DNA from 2 places in the Nesterenkonia flava genome. Region 2 is predicted to be linked to the other one. Evidence: riboswitches for the same ligand, from Rfam matches in the RefSeq annotation. Region 2 holds a riboswitch; the other holds the start of a gene.
The links. Region 2 has a riboswitch for S-adenosylmethionine ahead of RH857_RS03560 (LLM class flavin-dependent oxidoreductase). Riboswitches for the same ligand answer to the same signal wherever they lie in the genome.
Positions count from the first base shown of each region.

Region 1: it holds a riboswitch for S-adenosylmethionine, as region 2 does, so the genes downstream of both, RH857_RS10605 (flavin reductase family protein) here and RH857_RS03560 (LLM class flavin-dependent oxidoreductase) in region 2, are expected to answer to the same signal.

Region 1 covers NZ_JAVKGT010000029.1:8,072-15,158, forward strand. The annotation lists gene RH857_RS10595 (uracil-xanthine permease family protein) at 1-1,044, opposite strand, end outside; gene RH857_RS10600 (LLM class flavin-dependent oxidoreductase) at 1,215-2,663, opposite strand; gene RH857_RS10605 (flavin reductase family protein) at 2,766-3,278, opposite strand; SAM riboswitch class I at 3,337-3,455, opposite strand; gene RH857_RS10610 (aldo/keto reductase) at 3,593-4,687, opposite strand; gene RH857_RS10615 (acyl-CoA dehydrogenase family protein) at 4,788-6,101, opposite strand; gene RH857_RS10620 (acyl-CoA dehydrogenase family protein) at 6,115-7,087, opposite strand, start outside.
Region 2 covers NZ_JAVKGT010000006.1:67,782-74,868, forward strand. The annotation lists gene RH857_RS03550 (ABC transporter substrate-binding protein) at 1-612, opposite strand, end outside; gene RH857_RS03555 (NtaA/DmoA family FMN-dependent monooxygenase) at 765-2,147, opposite strand; gene RH857_RS03560 (LLM class flavin-dependent oxidoreductase) at 2,144-3,334, opposite strand; SAM riboswitch class IV at 3,349-3,459, opposite strand; gene RH857_RS03565 (LLM class flavin-dependent oxidoreductase) at 3,507-4,718, opposite strand; gene RH857_RS03570 (ROK family protein) at 4,764-5,972, opposite strand; gene RH857_RS03575 (sugar ABC transporter ATP-binding protein) at 6,080-7,087, shown strand, end outside.

The sequences.
Region 1 (7,087 bases), on a different contig from region 2:
CACCACGAACCGGCTGACCACACCGGTCAGGGCGATGACCCCGGTGTTCTGTGAGTACGTGGTGTTCGGCAGCCCGCCAAAGATGGCGGCAATGGAGGTGCCGATGCCGTCGGCCATTACTCCTCCGCTGAGTTCACGGGCGGTGGGAGCCCGGCCGGCTCCCGTGCGCGCCACGGCGGTGATATCACCGATCGACTCCACGGAGCTGGCGATCGCGATCACGGTGATCGCCACGATCGCCGCCGAGTGGAAGTCCAGACCGAACTGCAGCGGCGCCGGAGCGAAGAACCACCCTGCCTCGGCCACGGGGCTGAAGTCCACCATGCCGGCGGCCAGCGCCACAGCGTAACCGGCGATGAGCCCGATCAGCACAGCAGCCACGGAGGTGAAACCGCGGGTGAACTGATTCAGCGCCACGGTGACAATGACCACCACGGCGGCCACGCCGTAGTACTTCAGCGCACCGAGATCGCCGGCCGCCTCCGCGGGCGAGCCCCCGGCGGCATAGTTGATGGCGGTGGGCATCAGACTGATCCCGATGATCAGGATGATGATTCCAGCTACGAACGGCGGGAACAGGCGTGCCAGCCAGCGCATGGAACCCCCAAAGACCACCTGCACGACGCCGGCAATCACCGCGCCCCCGAACACGGCCCCGATGCCGTACTCGTTACCGATGGGGATGGCCACCGCCAAGAACGCGAAGGAGGTTCCCTGCATCACCGGCAGCCGAGCCCCGACGGGTCCCACGCCCAGGGTCTGCAGCAGGGTCGCCACGCCGGACATGATCATGGCGATCTGCACCATGAGGGTGACTTCGCTGGTCGCCATGCCGATGGCTCCGCCCACGATGAGGGCCGGCGCGGCGTTGCCCACGAACATGGCCAGAAGGTGCTGCACCGCCAGGGGCACAGCGCGTTTCAGGGGCGGCATCTCGTTGACACCGTCCCGCGGCGCCGCGGCTGCACCCGGCGAGGGCGATGGTGCGGACAGTCGTGATGCCTCAGTGAGGCGGGGTGCCTCAGCAGCAGGTGTGGCGGCCATGTCATCTCCTCGTCAGCGCAGAGCACCCCGGAAGGGGGCTTCTGCTTCGAGGGTAGAAAGCCGCTGTTATCGGCAGATGCCTGCCGTGTTACGCGCATGTGAAACACAAAGCGGCAAGACCATGGCATGGCTGCAACACATGTTTCACCACGTTCGACGGTGCCGACTGCTCAGCCCTGGAAACGCTTGAGGAACTCCTCTTTGGGCACCTCGGTCGCAGCTGCACTGAGGTGCTGGAATGCCCCGCGGTACTGGGCGGCGGGATGGCTTTCCGGCAGCCGGTCAGACCCGGTGATGGAAGCCCGCAGGCTCGACGACGACGTCGCCTCCTCAGGCCTGCGCGCCAGTCCTCGTTCGCGCAGCACGGGCAGCACATGCTCGATGAACTCGTCGTAGCTGCCGGGAATCGTGGAGTTGATGATGTTGATGCCGTCGATCCCGGCATCCTGCCAGGCCGCCAGCTCATCGGCGATCTTCTCCGGGGTGCCCACCACGCGGGTGGACTGGGCCCGGAAGTGCGCCAGGTCCCGCAGGGTCACGCGGCCATTGGGCGCCATGCGCTTGATCTCCGAGAGATGCCCCTGGGCGCCTTCGGTGTGCTCGAGATCGTCCAGCGGCGTGTCGATGGGCAGGTGCCCCACATCCACTCCGAGGCTTCCGGCGGTGTGGGCAATGAGCGCGTGATCATCGATCGAGGCGTCGAGCTCGGCGGCCTTGACCTGAGCCTCTTCCTCGGTGGAGCCGATCACAAAGGAGAGCCCCTGAATAAACTTCAGGTCCTCGGGACGGCGGCCGAACTTCTTGGTCCGCTCCTTCACATCCTGGGCATGGGAGGCGGCGATGTCGCGCCGCGGCGCCATGGAAAAGGTCGCCTCAGCGTGCTGGGCGGCCACGTCGCGGCCACGGTCGGAGGAGCCGGCCTGGAAAAGGTAGGGGGTCCGCTGCGGTGAGGGCGAGGACAGGTGCGGCCCCTCAACACGGTAGCGGTCGCCGTCGTGGTTGATCTTGGAGACCTTGGCGGGGTCGGCGTGCAGGCCGCGGCCGCGCTCGTGCTCTGCGGTCTTGTCCTGCAGCAGGGCACCGTCCTCCCAGGAGCCCTCCCACAGCTTGTAGCAGACCTCGAGGTACTCCTCGGCCCAGGCATAGCGGTCGTCGTGCTTGGCCAGACCGTCGCCGCCGAAGTTGCGGTGGGCGTTCTCCTGCGAGTTGGTGACCACGTTCCAGCCCACCCGGCCCCCGGAGAGATGATCCAGGGTGGAAAGCTGCCGGGCAAAGTTGAACGGGTGGGCCTGAATGACCGACGAGGTCAGGGCCAGCCCGATCCTGTCGGTCACCGCGGCCAGCGCGGAGATCAGCACGAGCGGATCATTGGAGGGGATCTGCAGACCCTTGCGCACATGGGAGGCCCAGCCGCCCTCGTGGTCGCCGTAGAGACCGACGACGTCGGCGAAGAACGCGATGTCGAACCCGGCATCCTCCAGCTTCTTCACCAGGGAGATCCAGTGGGGAAGCTCGTTGAAGCGGTGCTGCTGGGCCTCCTCCCGCCGCCAGGCGCCACCGATGATGTGGCTGGTGGTGTTCATCAGGAAGGCGGACAGGATCAGGGGCTGGCGGGACAATCAGGCCTCCAAGGATGCGGGCGCGAGCACCGTGAGGGCGCGCGAGAGTCGGGGAGTAACGGACAGAGTGACCGGGCAGGTCAGGACACCGGTGTGTCGGCTCTACAGAAGAGGGTTGAGCTCTTTGAACTGGCTCTGATGAAAGACCAGACCCTGAGCATCCTCATCAAAGCCCAGATCCAGAATCTCCAGCACAGCAATATCATGATCCCCAGCCGTGAACTGACTAAAGATCCGGGTCTTAAACCACAGCGGAGAACCCTCCAGGACAATCGCCCCATCACCATCAACACTGCGGCCCACACCCTCAAAACGACCAGCACGATCCTTCGAGGCCAACTGCCGCGCCACATGGCACTGCTCCCGACCAATCACCGAAACCCCTAGATGAGTCGCCTCATCACGCAGCTTCGGCCAGGTCGCCGACGTATGCTGAACCGCCACCGTCACCAGCGCCGGCTCCAGAGAAACCCCCACCGTGAAACTCGAGGCCACCAGAACCTCAGGGTTCTCCTGGACCTCGGCAGCAATCGCCACCACACCCTGAGGAAACTGACCCAACGCCTTACGCAGGTCCAAAGGATCAAAGCGGGGTGCTGCGGCCTCGCTGTTCACGGCCGTGGCGGTGTTCGCAGTGCGGGCTAATGCGGGTGCTGAAGTGCTCATGAATGCTCTCCCATCGATCCTGGCAGTAGCACCCGGCGCGAGAGCCTGCACGCGTTTCACGTGCACAGGATCCCCGGGTTGCTGCGGCGTCGACGAGCCAGATCTCTCGGCCGCTCGGGATGGTTACTGTTTCCACAGTACGCCCCGCACACCGCGTAGTTCAAAGGGTTCCACACTCTGAGCGCAACAGGAGGCAACAAAGGTGGAATGGGCCACAGGAGAATCTGCGCGGCGGCGGGGACGTGAGGACTGCGGGTGAAGGACTACAGGTCGGAGGAGACCGACCAGATGTTGATGCCGGACTCGCCGCGGGTGATCTCGTCAATCTCGGTGAGTTCCTCGCTGGTGAAGGAGGTGTTCTGAACGGCCGCGAGGTTCTCATCCAGCTGGGCGGTAGAGGAGGCTCCCAGCAGCACCGAGGTGGCGCCGCCGTCGCGCAGCAGCCAGGCGATCGCCAGCTGGGCCAGGGTCTGACCGCGTCGGGACGCGAGGTCGTTGAGCCGGTTCAGGCGGGCCAGGTTGTCCTCGCTGAGGTGGTTCTCGAACAACGTGGAGCGGCCGCCGGAGGGCTTGGCGTTGGGATCCTTCAGGTACTTGTTGGTCAGCAGGCCCTGGGCCAGCGGGGTGAACGCGATCGAGCCCATACCAGTGTCCTTCAGGGTCTCCAGCAGGCCATCCTCGACCCAGCGGTTGAGCATGGAGTAAGCGGGCTGGTGGATGACCAGCGGGGTGCCCAGGTCGTTGGCGATCGCCACGGCTTCAGCGGTGCGCTCGGCCGAGTAGGAGGAGATGCCCGCGTAGATGGCTTTGCCCGAGCGCACAGCGGTGTCGAGCGCGCCGATGGTCTCCTCCAGCGGGGTATCGGGATCCACGCGGTGGGAGTAGAAGATGTCGACGTACTCCAGGCCCATGCGCTCCAGGGACTCGTCCAGGCTGGAGAGCAGGTACTTGCGCGAACCGAAGTTGCCATAGGGTCCGCGCCACTGATCCCAGCCGGCCTTCGACGAGATGATCAGCTCGTTGCGGTAGGGCTGGAAGTCCTTGGCGAAGATGCGGCCGAAGTTCTCCTCGGCTGCCCCGTAGGGCGGGCCGTAATTGTTGGCCAGGTCGAAGTGGGTGATGCCGGCGTCGAAAGCGTGCCGAATGATCTCCCGCTGGGTGGCGAACGGGGTCGTGTCACCGAAGTTCCACCACAGACCCAGGGAGATGGGCGGAAGCAGCAGGCCGGTGCGGCCCACGCGGCGGTACTCGAACTGCTCATAGCGGTTCTCGGCTGCGGCGTAGGGGGTGTGGGTCTCGGTGCCCCACGGCGAAACGTCTACGGACTGGGCCGGTGCGGCCTGTGCTGACTCTGTCATGCGTCCTCCCAAAGGGTCGGGGTGCAGGTGGGCTGCGGCGTCGTCGTCATCCTACCCGCCAGCGTGAACTGGATAGTTCAGATTGCGGGTGGGGTGAGGATCAGGTGTAGAGCGAGAGCGGCTGGAACTCTCCGTTGAGGAAGTGGGCGCCGACCTCGAGCTTCTTGTAGTCCACCGGATCATGCAGCGAATGCGTGCGAATGTTGCGCCAGTAGAGGTCGAAGCCGTGCTTGGAGGCGGTCGACGACGTCCCCGTGGCTTCGAAGATCTGGTGGGTGAGCTGGGTGGCGACATCCGAGGAGATGACCTTCAGCTCCGCGATCTCAATGGCGAGCTCCCCGCGGATCTGCGTGGTAACCCGAGCGCCCAGGGCCAGCACCTCGTCAAAGCGGCGGTTGACCTTCTCCGCCAGTGCTGCCACGGCGGCGGTCTGGGACTTGAAGTCGCCCACCAGGCGCTGGACGAACGGGTCGTGGCGGTACTTCTCCGCGGTGGAGAGGAACCAGGCGTTGGGGCGGGCGTTGATCAGGTCGCGGGCCTTGTTCAGCGCGCCCTCGGCGATGCCGAGGTAGAGGTTGCCGAAAGCCAGCTGGATCCCGGGGGTCACCAAAGAGGAGTAGGGCTCATCCGAGAGGTAGCCCAGCACATCGTTGCCGGTGATACGCACATCCTGGTAGGTCACCGTGTTGGAGGAAGAGAGGCGCTGGCCCAGGAAGTCCCAGTCGTCCACGTAGGTCACGCCCTCACGTCCGTTCTCCAGCACGAAGGCCAGGATGCGACCCTCCTCCGGACCGGCGGTGATGCGGGCGTTGACCAGCAGAGCGTCGCCGACGGCGGAGCCGGTGGAGTAGCGCTTCTTGCCGTTGAGCACCCAGCCCTCGCCCTCTGGCACCAGGGTCAGGTCGGGGTCGGTGGGGTTGACCGAGTCGCCCCAAATCCACTGGCCCTGCACCGTGGCGCGGAACCACCGTTCACGTTCGGCCGGGTCGGTGATGGTGAAGACAATATTGCCCTCGTTGACGTAGTGGTAGGCCAGCAGCTGGGCGATCGAGGCGTCTGCGCGGGCCAGGATGCGCACCACCGTCAGTGCGGTGGACCAGTGGCCACCTCCTCCGCCGAACTCCTGAGGCACCAGGAGGGTCACCAGGCCGGAGTCCTTAAGGAGCTTGGCCTCGGTGTGTGGGGTCTGGTTGGCGCGGTCGCGCTCGATGGCGTCGGCCGCAAGGGTCTCGGCCACCTGCTCAGCGATCGCGCTCCAATGCGCAAGCTCCTGGGCGGTAGCGACGCCGGCGTCGTCCCAGTGCGAGCGCGGAGTGCCGGCTGCTGCTGTCTCGGTCGGTGCAGTGCCGGGCTGGGCTGTGCCGGGCTGTGCTGTCTCGGTCTGGGTGGTCTCAGGCTGTGCTGTCTCAGTCATGGAGGACTCCTTCTCAGGCCGTGGTGGTGTCGGGCTCGCCGACGCTCCACAGCCGCACGGGTTCGGTGCCGTTGACGCGATAGTCCCCGGCAATGCGGGCCTTGTAGACCCAGGGGTTGTGGCTGGTCACGGTGCGGGCGTTGCGCCAGTGCCGGTCCAGCCCCTTGGAGCGGTCGGTGCCGGAGGCGCCCAGCGCGTCGAAGATCCGCGCGGTGGCCTCCAGGATGGGCTTGTGGAGGGCCACCTGGGCGCGACCGGTGGCGAGCTCGATCTCGTTCGCGGCCGCCAACTGGGTCTGGTCGCCGGCCTCACGGGTGGCGAAGGCGGCGTCGAGCAGACGTGCGGTCTCCAGGACCTGGGCCCGGGCCAGATGCGCGACGGCGTCGACCTCCCCCACGGCCTGGAGCAGCTGCGGGTCGGTGCTGGGGGTCGCGGTGTTGGCGTGGGTGTAGGTGCGGCTGCGGGTGGACAGGGCGGCGGCGATGTCGCGTGCGGCAGCCTCGGCGATGCCGGCCAGCACGATGAGCAGCACGTGCTGGTAGAGCGCCGTCTGGTAGGGGAACCGGTCGCTGAGCAGCCGCAGCTCATACTCGGCGACCTCGGCGTCCTTCAGCACCATGGAACCGGAGGCGGTGGTGCGCTGACCCATGCCGTTCCAGTCGTCGCTGATGGTGACCCCGGGCTGCTCGCGGGCGACGAGCACGCCGAGTTCGTTGCCCTCCTCATCGCGGGCGGTGATGTCCAGCCAGTCGGCGAAGATCGACCCGGTGGTGTAGTACTTCACGCCGTTGACCACCGGGCCCTGCTCGGTCTGGGAGACCACGGTGCCGGAGCGGTGGAAGGCACCTTTGCCCGGTTCGGTCCAGCCGTTGCCGGCCAGTTCGCCGCGGCCCAGCCGCTCGAGCCACCGGCGGGCACCGTCGTGGCCCTCGCCGTTCCACAGCGCATCCTCCTGGATGGCCAGGTGGCCGCGGATGGCCTGGGGG
Region 2 (7,087 bases):
GACGGTGTCGGGGTGCAGAATACCCAGGGTGTGAGTCGAGGTGGCCTGCAGGAACTGGGCGCTGGGTTCGGCGAAGGTGACCGTGAAGGTCCGCTCGTCCACGATCTCGGTGCCCTCGTAGCCCTGTAGGTATCCCCCGATCAGCGCAGCGCGAGCCCCCAGGTCCAGAGCACGGTCAAAGTTGGCCGCCACCGCTTCGGAGTCTACGGGGGTGCCGTCGGAGAAGGTCGCCCCCTCCTGCAGGGTGAAGGTGAACTCCGTGGCGTCGTCGTTGATCTCCCACTCCTGTGCCAGCCAAGGGACGATCTCTCCGGTCTCCGGATCCTGGTCGGTCAGGGAGTCCACGAGCTGACGCGTGGAGTAGATGGAGTCATTACTGCCGACCTGCTGGGGGTCGATGCAGCCGGCGTCGGAGCCCACGGCGAAGCGCAGGGTTCCTCCGGAGACGGGATCTCCGCCGCCATCAGCTGCGGGGGACTGAGCTCCGGCACCCCCGCAGGCGGTCAGCGCGAGGAGGGTGCTCACTCCAATGCCGGCTCCCAGAGCGCGCAGGCGCGAGCCGGAGAAGGGGCGGTGAGGGGTGCGAGAGTGTGGCGGTGGTGCAAGAGTCATGATGTGGGTCCTTCTGCGTCGGCCTGTGCGGGGCGCAGACCGGGTGCGGGTGGGGCTGACGGTGAATGGGATTCACAGGGTGAGCGGGGAGACGGGCTTCACCGGGCTGGCATGCAGATCCCGGCGAAGCCCGCCCCGTGGGGCAGGAGAGGTCAGAGGCCGGCCGACGCGAAGACAGGCGCGTCGTTCTCGGCGCTCTCCTGCCTGCTCGGCGGCGCAATGCCGAGCAGGTCTCGGAGCGTGGAGCGCTCGGGGTAGTCAGTGCGCAAAGCACCGCGCTCCTGCAGGATCGGCACCACCTTCTCGACAAAGGGCGCCAGGCCGGCAGGGGTGATGTGCGGGACCAGGATGAAGCCGTCACAGACGTTGGTGCTCACGGCCTCGATCAGGGCGTCCGCGACCGTGGAGGGACTGCCGATGAGCGATTGCCGCGCCTGTGTGGCAATGACGGTCTCGCGCAGACTCAGTCCCCGCTCACGAGCCAGGCGGCGCAGCGCAGCGATCTCGGCGTGGACGTCGTCGTGCTCGCGAGCCCGGCCGGCAAAGAGCGAGGGCCCTTCGGTGTCCGGCTCGATGTCCGGCAGCGGCCCGTCCGGGTCATAGGCCGAGAGGTCGCGGTTGAAGAGGCGCTCCAGAATCAGCAGCGCGGTCTGTCCGCTGACCTGCTGACTGCGCACGTGGGCGGCGAGCTCCTCGGCTTCGGCATCGGTGTCACCGATGACGAAGCTCACTCCGGGCAGGACCTTCAGGTTCTCCGGGTCCCTGCCCGCCCGGGTGGCGCGCGCTTTGACGTCGGAGTAGAACTGTCTCCCCGCCTGAGGCGTGCTGTGACGGGTGAAGATCGCGTCAGCATTGCGCGCAGCGAAGTCTCGCCCCTGGTGCGAGTCCCCCGCTTGGAAGATCACCGGGCGGCCCTGGGGCGGACTCGGCACAGCTGGCCGGCCGGTGATGTCGAACTGGCTGCTGCGGTAGACGAACTGCTCAGGCTCCCGCCCCTGCCAGGAGTCCCAGATCGCTGCCGCGGCGCGGACGAACTCTTCAGCTCGGACGTAGCGCTGATCGTGGGGCAGATAGCCGCCGCGGCGGAAGTTCTCCCCGGTGAAGGCGTCGGAGCTGGTGACCACGTTCCACGCCGCCCGACCCGCTGAAAGGTGGTCCAGAGTCGCAAACTGGCGGGCCACCTCATAGGGCTCGTTGAAGGTGACGTTGATGGTGCCCGCCAGGCCCAGGCGCCTGGTGACCGCTGCCAGTCCGGCCAGCACCGGGAGCGTGTCGGGGCGCCCGACGACGTCGAGATCGTGGATCTTTCCCTTCTGCTCCCTCAGTCGCAGCCCCTCGGCGAGGAACAGGAAGTCGAACCTGCCGCTTTCAGCGATCTGCGCGAAGGTCCGAAACGACTCGAAGTCGATGTGGCTGCCGGAGGCGGGATCGGACCATACGGTGGTGTTGTTCACGCCCGGGAAATGGGCGCCCAGGATGACCTGGGGCGGTCCGTCCTGACGAGTGTAGGTGCCGGTGCGCGTGCTGGTGCTCACTGCTGGCCTCCTGCCAGGGCCGGGGCGTAGCGGTTGACGGCCTGGTTCAGCCCCAGCCGCTGCCGCAGGGTGAGGGGCGTTTCCGGAGCGGCTGCCAGAACGCCGGCGCTGCGCAGGGCCGGAAGCAGAAGCTCAGAGATGGCCGCCACGTCTTCCTGGTGCTCGGCGGGTTTTAGCCGCACGCCGTTGAAGCCAAGATTCCGGTAGGTGCTGATGGCCTCCACAGCGCCTGCCGGGTCAGTGACGAGAGCGCCGTCATCGAAGTCGCCTGCGGACTCGGCGAGACTCTCCAGAGTCTCCCAGCGCCCTCGGGCCTGCGGCAGCGAGTCCTCCAGAAGCACGGGCAGATCGGCATAGACCTTCAGCGGGGGAAGCCTTCGGGCGAAGAGTGCCTCAACTGTGCGGACCTCCTCGAGAAGCTGTTGTGCTCGTCCGGGGGAACCGGGCTGGAGGAACAGGATGTCTGCACTGGTGGCCGCTGCTTTGATCACCGGTTCGCTCTGTCCCTTGTAGGCCACGGGAAGCTGTCCCTGCGGCGGGCGCGGTGTGATGGAGGGAGCCTTGACCGAGAAACGGCTGCCTTCGTAGTTGATGTAGTGCAGCTTCTCGCGGTCAATGAAGCGGCCGGAGGAGACGTCGCGGATCTCAGCGTCGTCCTCCCAGGAGTCCCACAAGCGGCGGACGACGTCGACCACCTCCTCCGATTCGGCAAAGAGTGCCGCGGCCCGGGAAGCGGAGCCTTCAGGATGGAGCTGCGGATCGGGGTGGCCTCGCCCTACCAGCTGGGCCTCAACATCGGTGATCGAGACCTCGACCTGCCATCCGCCGCGGCCGGTGCTGATGTGATCGAGGGTCGCCAGGTTCTTGGAGACGTGAAACGGCTCGGTATGGGTAGTTGTCAGAGTGGGAATCAGCCCGATGCGTTCGGTGCGGGCTCCCAGCCAGGAGGCCACTAGCGAGGTATCGAGCCGACCCCTGCGGTGCAGTCCCAAGGAATCCTCAAAGGTGACGAAGTCGGCCTCTCCGCGTTCTGCGACCACGGCGAGCTGGCCCCAGTACTCCGCGGTGAAGATCTCCGCCGTGTCGGCAATCCTGAACCAGGAACCGGGATGCCAGCCGGTGTCCCGCAGGCTGATGCCCAGATGAAAGCCGCCGTCGGCGGCGTCTGACAGTGATGTGCTGCTCATTGTGGCCTCCGTAGTGTTCACACTTGCTCCTGCGTGCGCAGGAGCCTTGTCATCACCTGGAGCACCCCACTGTGAAAGAGGGTTGCTGTCCGGCCAGCCAGGGCTTTCCACCGGAACTCGTGACACTGTCACGCTAACACCGTTGGCGTGAACATAAAATAAATATTTCGGTTTATGTACGCGGGGCCTTTGCATCCCATGACTCGGCCAGCAGCTCATAGGAGCGCAGTCGCGCCGCAGGGTCGTGGGTGATGGTGCTGATGAGCAGTTCATCGGCGCTCGTGGCGCGCTGGAGAACCCGCAGGTGCTCGATGACCTCTCCGGGCGTGCCCACGAACCTGGTCCGTACGCGGTCCTCCACCAGGCGGCGCTGGTCCCCGGTGAGGGCTGCAGCCTCACCGGGGCGGGGATAGGGGATGGCGCCTTCGCCGCTGCGGATGCTGTGCACCCATGTGTCGTAGCCGTGAGCCAGGCGCTCGGCCTCGGTGTGAGAATCCGCCACGAGCACCTCTGCTGAGACCATCACGGTGGGGCGCTCCAGGTGCTCGTGCGGAACAAAGTGGGAGCGGTAGTGCTCGACGGCGTCGAGGGCGTTCGAGGGGGCCACGTGATAGTTGGCACCGAAACGCAGACCCCTCCTTCCGGCCGCCTCCGCCGATTCGCCGGCAGAGCTGCCCAGCACCCAGACTTGCGGCGTGCCGTCCGTGTCCTGGGTGGCATCGGGCAGAGGCGAGCCGCTGACCTGCGCCGTGTGGTCTAAGAAACTGCGGACCTGGTCAATGAACTCAGCGTAGGGAGGGCTATCCGCGGGCGGGGCAAGCAGCTCGGCCGTTGCGGCGTAGCGCTCGGAAGCAAGCAGGTGACTCAGGTCCGGCGCCGCGGGAAGTAGTAGTCCCTCCGTGCTGATGCGGTCTCGGGCCGCATGGGTAAGCGGCTGTGTCGGAGGCCTGCCTCGCGGGGTGTGCGCGGAGGCGGACCCTGCAGAGGGCCTCTTGCCGTGGGGCGGACGTCGCACCGGACTGCGCCCCAGGCCCAGATCAATCCGACCAGGCAGGGCAGCCTGAAGCAGGGAGAACTCCTCTGCGATGCTCAGCGCGCTGCGGGCTCCGGCCAGTACGGCTCCGGAGCCTACGCGGAGGCGAGTGGTCACACTTCCGGCCAGGGCCATCACGAGCGCGGGGGAGTAGCCCATTACCCCGGGATTGAGGTGATGCTCGCCGAACCACAGGCGGTGGTACCCGTAGTCCTCGGCCCGGCGCGCCAGCTCCAGGCTGGCGGCCATCGCCTCCTCCGGTCTCTGGCCGGCTGATCGCGGGACTAGATCAAATACGTTCAGCACAGTGTTCACGCGTATGCTCCTGGAAACGGTCGTTTCCCTGAACATATACCAACGCCGTCGGCACGCGTCGGCGTTGTGTCACACGGCGTATTAACTCAGCAGAGCGTTCACCTGCGGAGCGGCCAGCATGTGATGGGTCACCATCGCGGCGGCGCCCAGCACGCCCGCTCGGCCGCTGGTCTGCGTACCCACGATCCGCAGGTGCTGAGTGGCGAGCGGCAGGGAGCGGGAGTAGACGGTCTCCCGGATGCCCGCCAGCAGGTGCTCCCCGGCCGTGGCCACCACGCCCCCGATGACGATGACGGAGGGGTTGAGCAGGTTGACGCAGCCGGCCAGCACGGAGCCGACGTCCCGCCCGGCCTGCCGCACGGCCCGCACGGCCTCGGGCTCACCGTCGCGCACGAGCTCCAGCAGCGCCGCGTGGTCGGGCACGTCCAGGCCTGATGTGCGCAGTCGTGCGGCGATCGCCGGACCTGAGGCAACCGCCTCGAGGCAGCCGCTGTTGCCGCAGGTGCACGGGGCATCATCGCCCCCGGGTACTGCGATGTGCCCCAGGTCTCCGGCGGCTCCTTGAGCGCCGTGCTGGAGGTGGCCGTCGCTGATGATGCCCGAACCGATGCCTGTGGCGATCTTCACGAACATCATGTGATCCACCTCCGGGTGGACCATGGTGTGCTCACCCAGGGCCATGGTGTTGACGTCGTTGTCCACCAGCACGGGCACGGGCAGTCGCTCGCGCACGTAACCGGGAACGTCGAACCCGTCCCAGCCGGGCATGATTGGTGGGCTGGTCGGTCGGCCGGTGGTGAACTCCACGGGTCCGGGCAGGCCGATGCCCACTCCCAGGACGCCTGAGGGGGACTGCTCCGCCTGGGCCAGCAGGCGCTCGGCGGTGTCGGCAACGGCATCCAGAACCGCGGCCGGTCCCTGTGAGATGGCCAGGGCGTGGTCCTCCTCGGCCAGAATGTGCCCGCTCAGGTCGGTGACGGCCAGCCGTGCGTGGGTCCCGCCGAGGTCAACGGCGACTGTGCAGCGGGCCCCGGGGTTGAGGATGAAGGTGGAGGGTGGGCGCCCGCCGGTTGAGGAGGACTCACCCGCGGGGGCGATCAGCGAGGAGGCCAGTAGCTCTTCGATGCGCGAGGAGACCGTGGACCGTGCCAGCCCGGTCATGGATGCGAGCCAGGCCCGCGTATGGGGCTGGCCGTCTCGGAACAGCTGAAACAGGCTTCCTGCACTGTTGGGCAGGGCCGGTGACTCAAGGGTGCCTGCTGAGGCGATCTGCTCCGGGACCTGTGGCATGAATGACAGTAAACCACCGGCACTTCTGCATGGTCTAACGCACAGATATGTCGACTACAGAAAAACTTTTGCTTGACGCTCGTCATAAGTAGCCCTAGATTGTGATCATGGTCACAGAGGACCGGCAGCCTGAGCTGCTGCGCATGAAGGGCATCGTTAAGCACTTTCCCGGTGCCAAGGCTCTCGACGGTGTGGACCTGATGGTCCGGCCGGGCGAAGTCCACTGCCTCCTGGGTCAGAACGGCGCCGGAAAATCCACCCTCATCAAAGTGCTCGCGGGCGTGCACCAGCCCGACGCCGGCGAGATCCACTGGCAGGGGGAGCAGGTCACCCTCTCCTCGCCAATGGCTGCTCTGCGCCTGGGAGTGGCCACGATGTATCAGGAGCTGGACATCGTGGCAGGGCTCTCCGTGGCGGAGAACATCTTCTTAGGCCACGAACTCGCCTCGGGCGGGGTGCTTCGCCGTCGTGAGAGTCACCGCCGCGCCCGGGAGCTCATGGCCCGGCTGGGCCACCCGGAGATCCCCGTTCATCAGGAGTGTGGGCGACTTCCCGCTGCGGGGCAGCAGGTCGTGTCTATGGCGCGGGCCCTCTCCTATGACGCGCGACTGATCATCATGGACGAGCCCTCAGCAGTCCTGGACCCCGAAGAGGTGGAGAACCTCTTCCGCGTGGTCCGTTCGCTCACCCGCCAGGGAGTCGCCGTCGTCTACATCTCTCACCGGCTGGAGGAGATACGCCGAATCGGTGACCGGATCACCGTCCTGAAGGACGGCTGCACCGTTGCCTCCGGGCTGGAGGTGGCCCAGACTCCGACGCCGGAACTCATCTCCCTGATGACTGGACGCCACGTCACCACGGACTTCGGCGGCGCGCCCACCGGGGCGATCGAGCAGGAGCCGCTGCTGAGTGTGGAGGAGCTCACGGTAGAGGGGGTCTTCGAACCTGTGTCCTTCCAGGTCCGCCCGGGGGAGATCCTCGGGCTCGCGGGGCTGGTCGGCGCGGGCAGGTCGGAGATCCTCGAAGCCGTCTACGGCGCCCGCCGACCCACCTCCGGCGTCGTCACCGTGGCCGGACGTCGTCTCCGGCCGGGATCTGTGCCTGATGCAGTCTCC